2 linked regions of the Algoriphagus sp. Y33 genome follow. Each later gene encodes a partner of the first gene's protein in a complex. Links are inferred from orthologs where the notes say so. Each region holds a gene or a part of one and is shown on either strand. Other genes may lie near its edges.

Region 1 (4,016 bases):
CTCAGTCACGATTCCGGAATGGGTCACCCCCTTCTTTTTTTTCCCCGTAGCAAAAAATAATATATCACCGGGTTTGATCTCGTTGGTGCGGATACTCTTACCCATTTTGCTTTGATCTGCCGAAATTCTGGGCATGGTAACTCCTACGGAATAAAAAGAATGATAAACTAAAGCAGAGCAATCCATCCCCGAGCGGGTAGTTCCACCATACCTATAGGGAGTTCCCGTATAGCTTCTAGCAGTCTGAATCACAGTATTAAAAGGCTCATTCGCTACTTTCTTTTTGGATGCGCAGGATGCGGCAAGCATCAATCCTAAAACAAGAAAAAAAGCGGTAAAACGGAATTGTTTGCGCAGCATAGTGGTTTTTGTTCTTTCAAGTATAAGTCGAAGCCGAACAGGAATCAATCTTTTTTTGTCAAAAAAAGCGTTTCATTTCCTTACCTTAACGAAAGCAATTGAAGATTATGAGCAAAGAAGAATTCACCAATCTTCCTTTCCACAAAAAAATAGCAACCCTCTACACCGAAGGTACTTTCGTTGTGGCTATCCGCTATTACAAGCATAAGGTGAATTTGTATTTGCTGGAAAATGAATACGTGGAGGTATTCTACAATCACAAGCAGGACAAAATCGATAAGATTGACTTTTTGCCACGCGATCATACAAGAATGAAATTCTATCTGGATCAGATTAAGCTGGCGTAGTATCTTCCCGTTAAAGTCTAATTGACAAAAATTTTCCCGCTGATTTACGCCGAAAAAGACTTCAATTTCCCCGCTGATACGCGCTGAAAATACGCTGATCTTCGCTGATTTTTTATTCCCAAGCCTAAGCATCTGCGAAAATCTGCGCTTGTTATCTGCGTCAATCTGCGGGAGACAGGATATAATCTTCGTAAATTATCTGCTTTTATCTGCGGGCAAGAAACTTAAATTGCCAGTCGTTTATAATCTGTTAGAGTTATCCGCAACAATCTGCGGGAAATCACGAAAAATTCAAGTAATTCGTACCGTTAATTCTAATACCTAATGAAGAGAAAAATCGCCCTGGTGACAGGTGGATATACTGGAGAATCTGTGATTTCTCTGAAAAGTGCCGCTGTGGTGGAAAAAACCATTGACCGAAATCTTTACGACGTTTACAAAATTCTGATTTATCCTGGGGATTGGCATTTTCTTTCCGTTTCGGGAGAAAAAATTCCGATAGATCTGAATGACTTCAGCATCCGGATTGGCGATGATAAAATCACGTTTGATGGAGTCTTCAATATCCTTCATGGTTCACCGGGAGAAGATGGGAAACTCGCAGGCTATTTCGATATGATCGGATTACCCTATACGACCTGCGATCAATTAACATCTGCTATCACCATGAACAAAGGCTACACCAAAGCCATTGTGGATGATATAGAGGAATTGCACATTGCCAAATCGCTTCAGCTTTTTGAAAACTCTCCGGCAAATCTCAAACGGGTGGGAAATGAGCTGACCCTACCGCTTTTCATCAAGCCTAACAATGGCGGGAGTTCCATTGGCATGAGCAAAGTAAAAACCTGGGAAGAATTGCCGGAAGCCTTGGAAAAAGCCTTTGCAGAAGATTCACAGGTATTGGTGGAAGAATTCGTATCCGGTCGTGAGTTTTCGATTGGATGCTACAGAGGAAAGGGAGAAATCACCGTTCTTCCGGCCACTGAGATCGTCAGTAGCAAAGAGTTTTTTGATTACGAAGCTAAATACGTTGCCGGTGTAACGGAAGAAATCACTCCCGGTAGACAATCAGAGGAAGAGTCAACTCGCGTGAATCGTATTATCCCAAAAATCTATGAAAAGCTCAACTGTAAAGGTGCTGTCCGCATTGACTATTTTCTTCAAAATGAAACCGGAAAATTCTATTTTATCGAAATAAACACGGTGCCGGGGCAAACTGAAACTAGTCTGATTTCCCAGCAAGTACGGGCAATCGGAATGGAAGTGAGGGATTTTTATACGGAGTTGATTGAAGAGATGTTTTGAAGACCGAAGTTAAAAACAAAGGCTTCCAGTTCTTCCGGAAGCCTTTGTTTTTATAGCTCAAATGCTTTTTTTATTCTGTCCACGTAGTCCAGTTTTTCCCACGTGAACAACTCAACATCAAGTTTGATCTCATCCCTGTAAGGGGAATAGAAAGTTTTGGTCACGACTTCATTGGTTCTCCCCATGTGACCATAAGCGGCAGTTTCTTCATAGATAGGATTTCTCAGCTTTAAGCGTTGCTCGATCGCATATGGACGCATATCGAAAATTTCCTCAATTTTCTTCGCTATAGCCCCATCGCTTGAGTTCACTTTGGCAGTTCCGTAAGTATTGATGTAAATACCCATTGGCTTAGCTACTCCGATAGCGTAAGAAACCTGTACCAAAACCTCATCTGCAACTCCTGCCGCAACCATATTCTTAGCAATATGACGCGTAGCATAGGCAGCAGAGCGGTCTACTTTCGAAGGATCTTTTCCTGAAAAAGCCCCTCCACCATGAGCGCCCTTTCCCCCATAAGTATCCACAATGATTTTTCTACCCGTCAGACCAGTGTCTCCATGTGGTCCGCCAATTACAAATTTCCCTGTTGGGTTGATGTGGTACTTAATTTCTGAAGTGAAAAGCTTCTGAATTTCCGGCTTCAGTTTCGCTACCACTCTTGGAATCAAGATGGAAATGATATCTGATTTGATTTTCGCAAGCATTTTTTCCTCTTCGTCAAAATCATCATGCTGCGTGGAAACTACAATAGCCTCAATCCGCTGAGGTACATTATCGTCACTGTATTCTATAGTCACCTGAGCTTTTGAGTCAGGCCGGATATAGGTGATATCTTTATTCTCTCTTCTCAGTTCTGCCAATTCACGAAGGATCATATGAGAAAGATCCAAAGCCAATGGCATGTAATTTTCGGTTTCGTTGGTAGCATAGCCAAACATCATCCCCTGATCTCCCGCACCCTGCTCCTCAGGACTCTGACGAACTACACCTTGATTGATTTCGGAAGACTGCTCATGAATTGCAGAAAGCACTCCGCATGAGTTCCCTTCAAACATGTATTCGCTTTTGGTGTAGCCGATTCTATTGATCACATCACGCGCGATTTTCTGTACATCCAAGTAGATATCGGAATTCACCTCACCTGCAAGAATCACCTGACCTGTTGTGACCAATGTCTCACAAGCTACTTTAGAGTTTGGGTCAAAAGCCAAAAAATTGTCAATTAACGCGTCAGAAATTTGATCTGCGATTTTATCAGGATGCCCCTCAGAAACGGACTCTGAGGTAAATAGATATGCCATAAATAAATGTTGGTAATACGTATTGTAAAGGAAGTCCAAAAATACGGGAACCGGGTGAAATAAAAAACCGGAAAAAGGAGATTAGGGAGGCTGATATAGACACAATCATTTAATTTCTTAATTCTTCCGGGAAGTATTCAAGACTCATAAAGTAAAACAGTGGGAATGATCAGGATTGCATTATAGACTGCGTGGAACAAAATCGCCTACCAAATCCCATGAGTGAGCCGAATATAGCTGAGAATCAACCCTATGAAAAACTGAGCCGCTACCAGAAAAGGAATCCAGTAAAAATGGTCTGCTAATTCAAAATTAGAAAAATTTCCCAAATGGATTAAAGCGAAGAAAGTTGAGGAGATGAAGACAACAAATTTGAGGTTCGGGGGCTGCTGTCGCATTACTCTAATTAGCAGGTAGACAAGGTAAACTACAAATACAGCTGTTACATACCATTGTTGACTAATCATTAGAATAGACATGCCCAACCCCCAGCAAATAGATGTTATTTTCAAATCAAGATGAAGTCTAAAAATCAATTCCTCTAGTAAAGGAGCCAAGAAAACCACAGCAAAAACTACCTGCAACTTGTTCTCAGCCAGCATTTGTTCCATTATTGAATCAAACTGATCTGCGCCTAACCAATCCATCAAAAAGGCAAATGGAATAGCAAAAGCCAATACAACAATTAGCAGCCCCA
Region 2 (3,498 bases), 3.9 Mb from region 1 along the record:
CTCGAAATCAATGTGGCCCTCGGTGATCCAGTTTTTCGGTAGTGTCTTCATAGCAAATAGGTTTGGCAATAATTTACAAAATTCTGACAATTTTGAAGAGCCCTTAGCAAAAATGGCAGTCATCTCTGCCAAAAAAAATCCTAATCCATGCTGAATTCCCCAAGATTGACAGCCGGTTTGTCAGCCTTTCTCTTTATTCCTTCCTTGGCACAAGAAGTGCTATTAGGCAAATACATTTTAATCTAACCTTTAAACGAATTTATATTATGTCAAATGTGAACATCAAACCTCTTGCAGACAGAGTTTTGGTACAACCTGCTGCAGCTGAAGAGAAAACAGCATCCGGCCTTTACATTCCGGATACCGCTAAAGAAAAGCCACAAAAAGGTACCGTAGTGGCAGTAGGAAATGGCAAAAAAGATGAGCCTTTAACTGTAAAAGTTGGAGACACCGTGCTGTACGGAAAATATTCCGGTACAGAATTAAATGTAGAAGGAAGTGATTATCTCATCATGAGAGAGTCTGACATCTTCGCTATCCTTTAATTAATCATCCCTAATTATCGTTAACCAAAATAGTTAAAAAAATGGCTAAGCAATTATTTTTCAATACAAGTGCAAGAGATCAGCTGAAAAAAGGCGTTGATGCGCTTGCAGATGCAGTAAAAGTGACTTTGGGACCAAAAGGTCGTAATGTAATTATAGACAAGAAGTTCGGAGCTCCTACGATCACCAAAGATGGTGTGTCTGTAGCCAAAGAAATCGAACTCGCCGAGCCAATCGAAAATATGGGTGCGCAGCTTGTAAAAGAAGTAGCTTCCAAAACTGCTGACAATGCAGGTGACGGTACTACTACTGCTACTGTACTTGCCCAATCCATCTTCGGCGTGGGTATCAAAAACGTAGCTGCCGGAGCTAATCCAATGGATCTTAAAAGAGGTATTGACAAAGCTGTATCTGCTGTAGTAAAACAACTTCAGGCTGATTCTAAGCAAATTTCTACTTCTAAAGAAATCGCTCAAGTAGCAACTGTATCTGCAAACAATGACGAGGAAATCGGAACCATGATTTCCAACGCAATGGACAAAGTAGGTAAAGACGGTGTCATCACCGTAGAAGAAGCAAAAGGTACAGAAACTGAAGTGAAAACTGTAGAAGGTATGCAGTTTGACAGAGGTTACCTTTCTCCTTACTTCGTGACCAACACAGAGAAAATGGAAGCTGAATTAGAGCAACCATACATTTTGATCTACGACAAGAAGATTTCTTCGATGAAGGAATTGCTTCCGGTTCTTGAGCCGGTAGCGCAATCAGGTAAGCCTTTGGTAATTATCTCTGAAGATGTAGACGGGGAAGCGCTTGCTACCTTGGTAGTAAACAAAATCAGAGGTGCTCTGAAAGTGGCTGCTGTCAAAGCTCCGGGTTTCGGTGACAGAAGAAAAGCAATGTTGGAAGACATCGCCATCCTTACCGGCGGAACGGTTATCTCTGAAGAAAGAGGTTTCAAATTGGAAAATGCAACTGTTGATATGCTCGGTAGAGCTGAGAAAATCAATATTGACAAAGACAATACAACTATTGTGAATGGTTCAGGAGATGCTGCTGCCATCAAAGGCAGAATCTCTGAGATCAAAGCTCAGATCGACAAAACTACTTCTGATTACGACAGGGAGAAATTGCAGGAAAGACTTGCTAAGCTTTCCGGCGGTGTAGCGATCCTTTATATCGGTGCAGCTACTGAAGTAGAAATGAAAGAGAAAAAAGACCGTGTAGATGATGCACTTCACGCTACTAGAGCAGCTGTTCAAGAAGGTGTGGTAGTAGGTGGTGGCGTAGCTCTGGTAAGAGCTGCTGAAGCACTTAATGATCTTAAAGGTCTAAACGAAGATGAGGATACAGGTATCAACATCATCAGACAGGCTATCGAATCTCCATTGAGAACTATCGTTTCCAATGCTGGCGGTGAGCCATCTGTAGTGATCAACAAGATCAGAGAAAACAAGGGTAACTATGGCTATAATGCCAGAACCGATGTTTACGAAGATCTCTTCAAAGCAGGTGTAATAGATCCTACTAAAGTAACTCGTCTGGCTCTTGAGAATGCAGCATCTATAGCAGCACTTCTTTTGACTACAGAATGTGTAGTAGCTGATGTGAAAGAAGATTCTCCTTCAATGCCTCCAATGGGTGGCGGTGGAGGAATGGGCGGCATGATGTAATCATCTCCCATGTCAAGACTAAAGGAGGTTTCCGTCAGGAACCTCCTTTTTTATTAGCTGAATAGTAGAGTTTAAAGGGATTTATAATAAAAAAGGCAGTTAAACTTTTTTCTTCAATCAGTATTAATTGTATTTTGGCTATACTTAACGGCTTCTTTTCTACTCTAAACCTCTAAATGATCCATTTTGACACCATTTTTCTAGTGGATGATGATCCCATAAATAATCTTATCAACAAAAGACTACTAGGAAAAGTTGATCTTGCAGAAAACATAGTTGAATTTCTGGAAGGCGCAGAGGCTTTGGTTAAACTCAATGATATTGACCCGACTCAATCAATCCTTATTTTTTTAGATATCAATATGCCGGTTTTGAATGGCTGGGAATTCTTAGATCGATATCAAGAGCTATATAGCGATAGATCCGATAAGATAGTCATTCTATCTAGCTCCATAGATTATCAGGATAGACTTAAGGCCAAAGAATACCAAGCGGTTTCCGGTTTTCTTGAGAAGCCTTTGACTTTGGAAAAAATAAAAATCCAAATGGAAAAATACGAGCGGGACTAGCTCTTACCTCCTCCATTCACACCATTTTTAACCTATCCATTTTCCCACAGCTTTAGGGTTTTGGTATCATTCCGTCATTTTCGTAAGGATTATCTTATTTTCTCAAGGTGTCTTCAATGAATTTTTTGACATCCTCACGGAAAAGCTTAGCTGAAGGCAAATCGGTGTACATCATATGGCCGGCTTCATAATAAGTCATGATGATCCGATCACTTGCGGACTTGGGAAGCCCCAAATGAGAAATGGAATGCTCAACACCATAAAACACGGTAGCAAGATCATAATACCCATTCATAATCAACACCTTAACATTCGGGTCTTTACTCATGGCATCTGCCATATCAGGAAGCGTAGTGACAGCTCCATCAGTTCCCCAGTACTGATTTCCTCTATGCGACCAGTCCCACTTAAATCCCTCCTTGCTATATGCTGAGGTAGAATAATTCAACTCCTTACTTACCCCCAAAGCTCCATGAAAATAATCCAAAAAACCCATGGTATAAGCAGGTGAAATTGCGTCACTTTGCGGGTCTGTAAATGCACGCATGGACATAGGATCCAGGTTAATTCCTTTGTATCTGGAGTCCAAGCGGCCTACGGTCATTTCCTCCTCCCGCAGCAATTCTTGAAAAAACTCTCCCGCATCCATTTTCAGGCCGGCTCTTTTCCATATAGCTGCTTCTATACCCGTGTAGGTCTGCAGTTTCTGCG

What was found. The genes of interacting proteins can lie anywhere in the genome.
Region 2: the proteins of metK (region 1) and groL are in contact, whole or in part, in a cryo-EM structure (PDB 8P4O), measured with the Escherichia coli proteins. The link is inferred for Algoriphagus sp. Y33 from one-to-one orthologs.

Annotation. Positions count from the first base shown.
Region 1 is NZ_CP061947.1:4,882,287-4,886,302, forward strand. The notes cover bases 1,193-4,016. They hold metK (methionine adenosyltransferase), read right to left. Parts: upstream 3,320-4,016; coding sequence 2,066-3,319; downstream 1,193-2,065. Other genes in these bases: ID165_RS19870 (D-alanine--D-alanine ligase), read left to right, coding at 1,193-2,015; ID165_RS19880 (CPBP family intramembrane metalloprotease), read right to left, coding at 3,526-4,016. In the rest of the region: ID165_RS19860 (C40 family peptidase), read right to left, coding at 1-360; ID165_RS19865 (hypothetical protein), read left to right, coding at 468-707; more of ID165_RS19870, read left to right, coding at 1,032-1,192. UniProt on the Escherichia coli protein: Catalyzes the formation of S-adenosylmethionine (AdoMet) from methionine and ATP.
Region 2 is NZ_CP061947.1:953,228-956,725, reverse strand. The notes cover bases 1-2,902. They hold groL (chaperonin GroEL), read left to right. Parts: upstream 1-586; coding sequence 587-2,218; downstream 2,219-2,902. Other genes in these bases: ID165_RS03935 (S10 family peptidase), read right to left, coding at 2,882-2,902; ID165_RS03940 (response regulator), read left to right, coding at 2,395-2,787; groES (co-chaperone GroES), read left to right, coding at 267-545; ID165_RS03955 (hypothetical protein), read right to left, coding at 1-51. Also shown: more of ID165_RS03935, read right to left, coding at 2,903-3,498.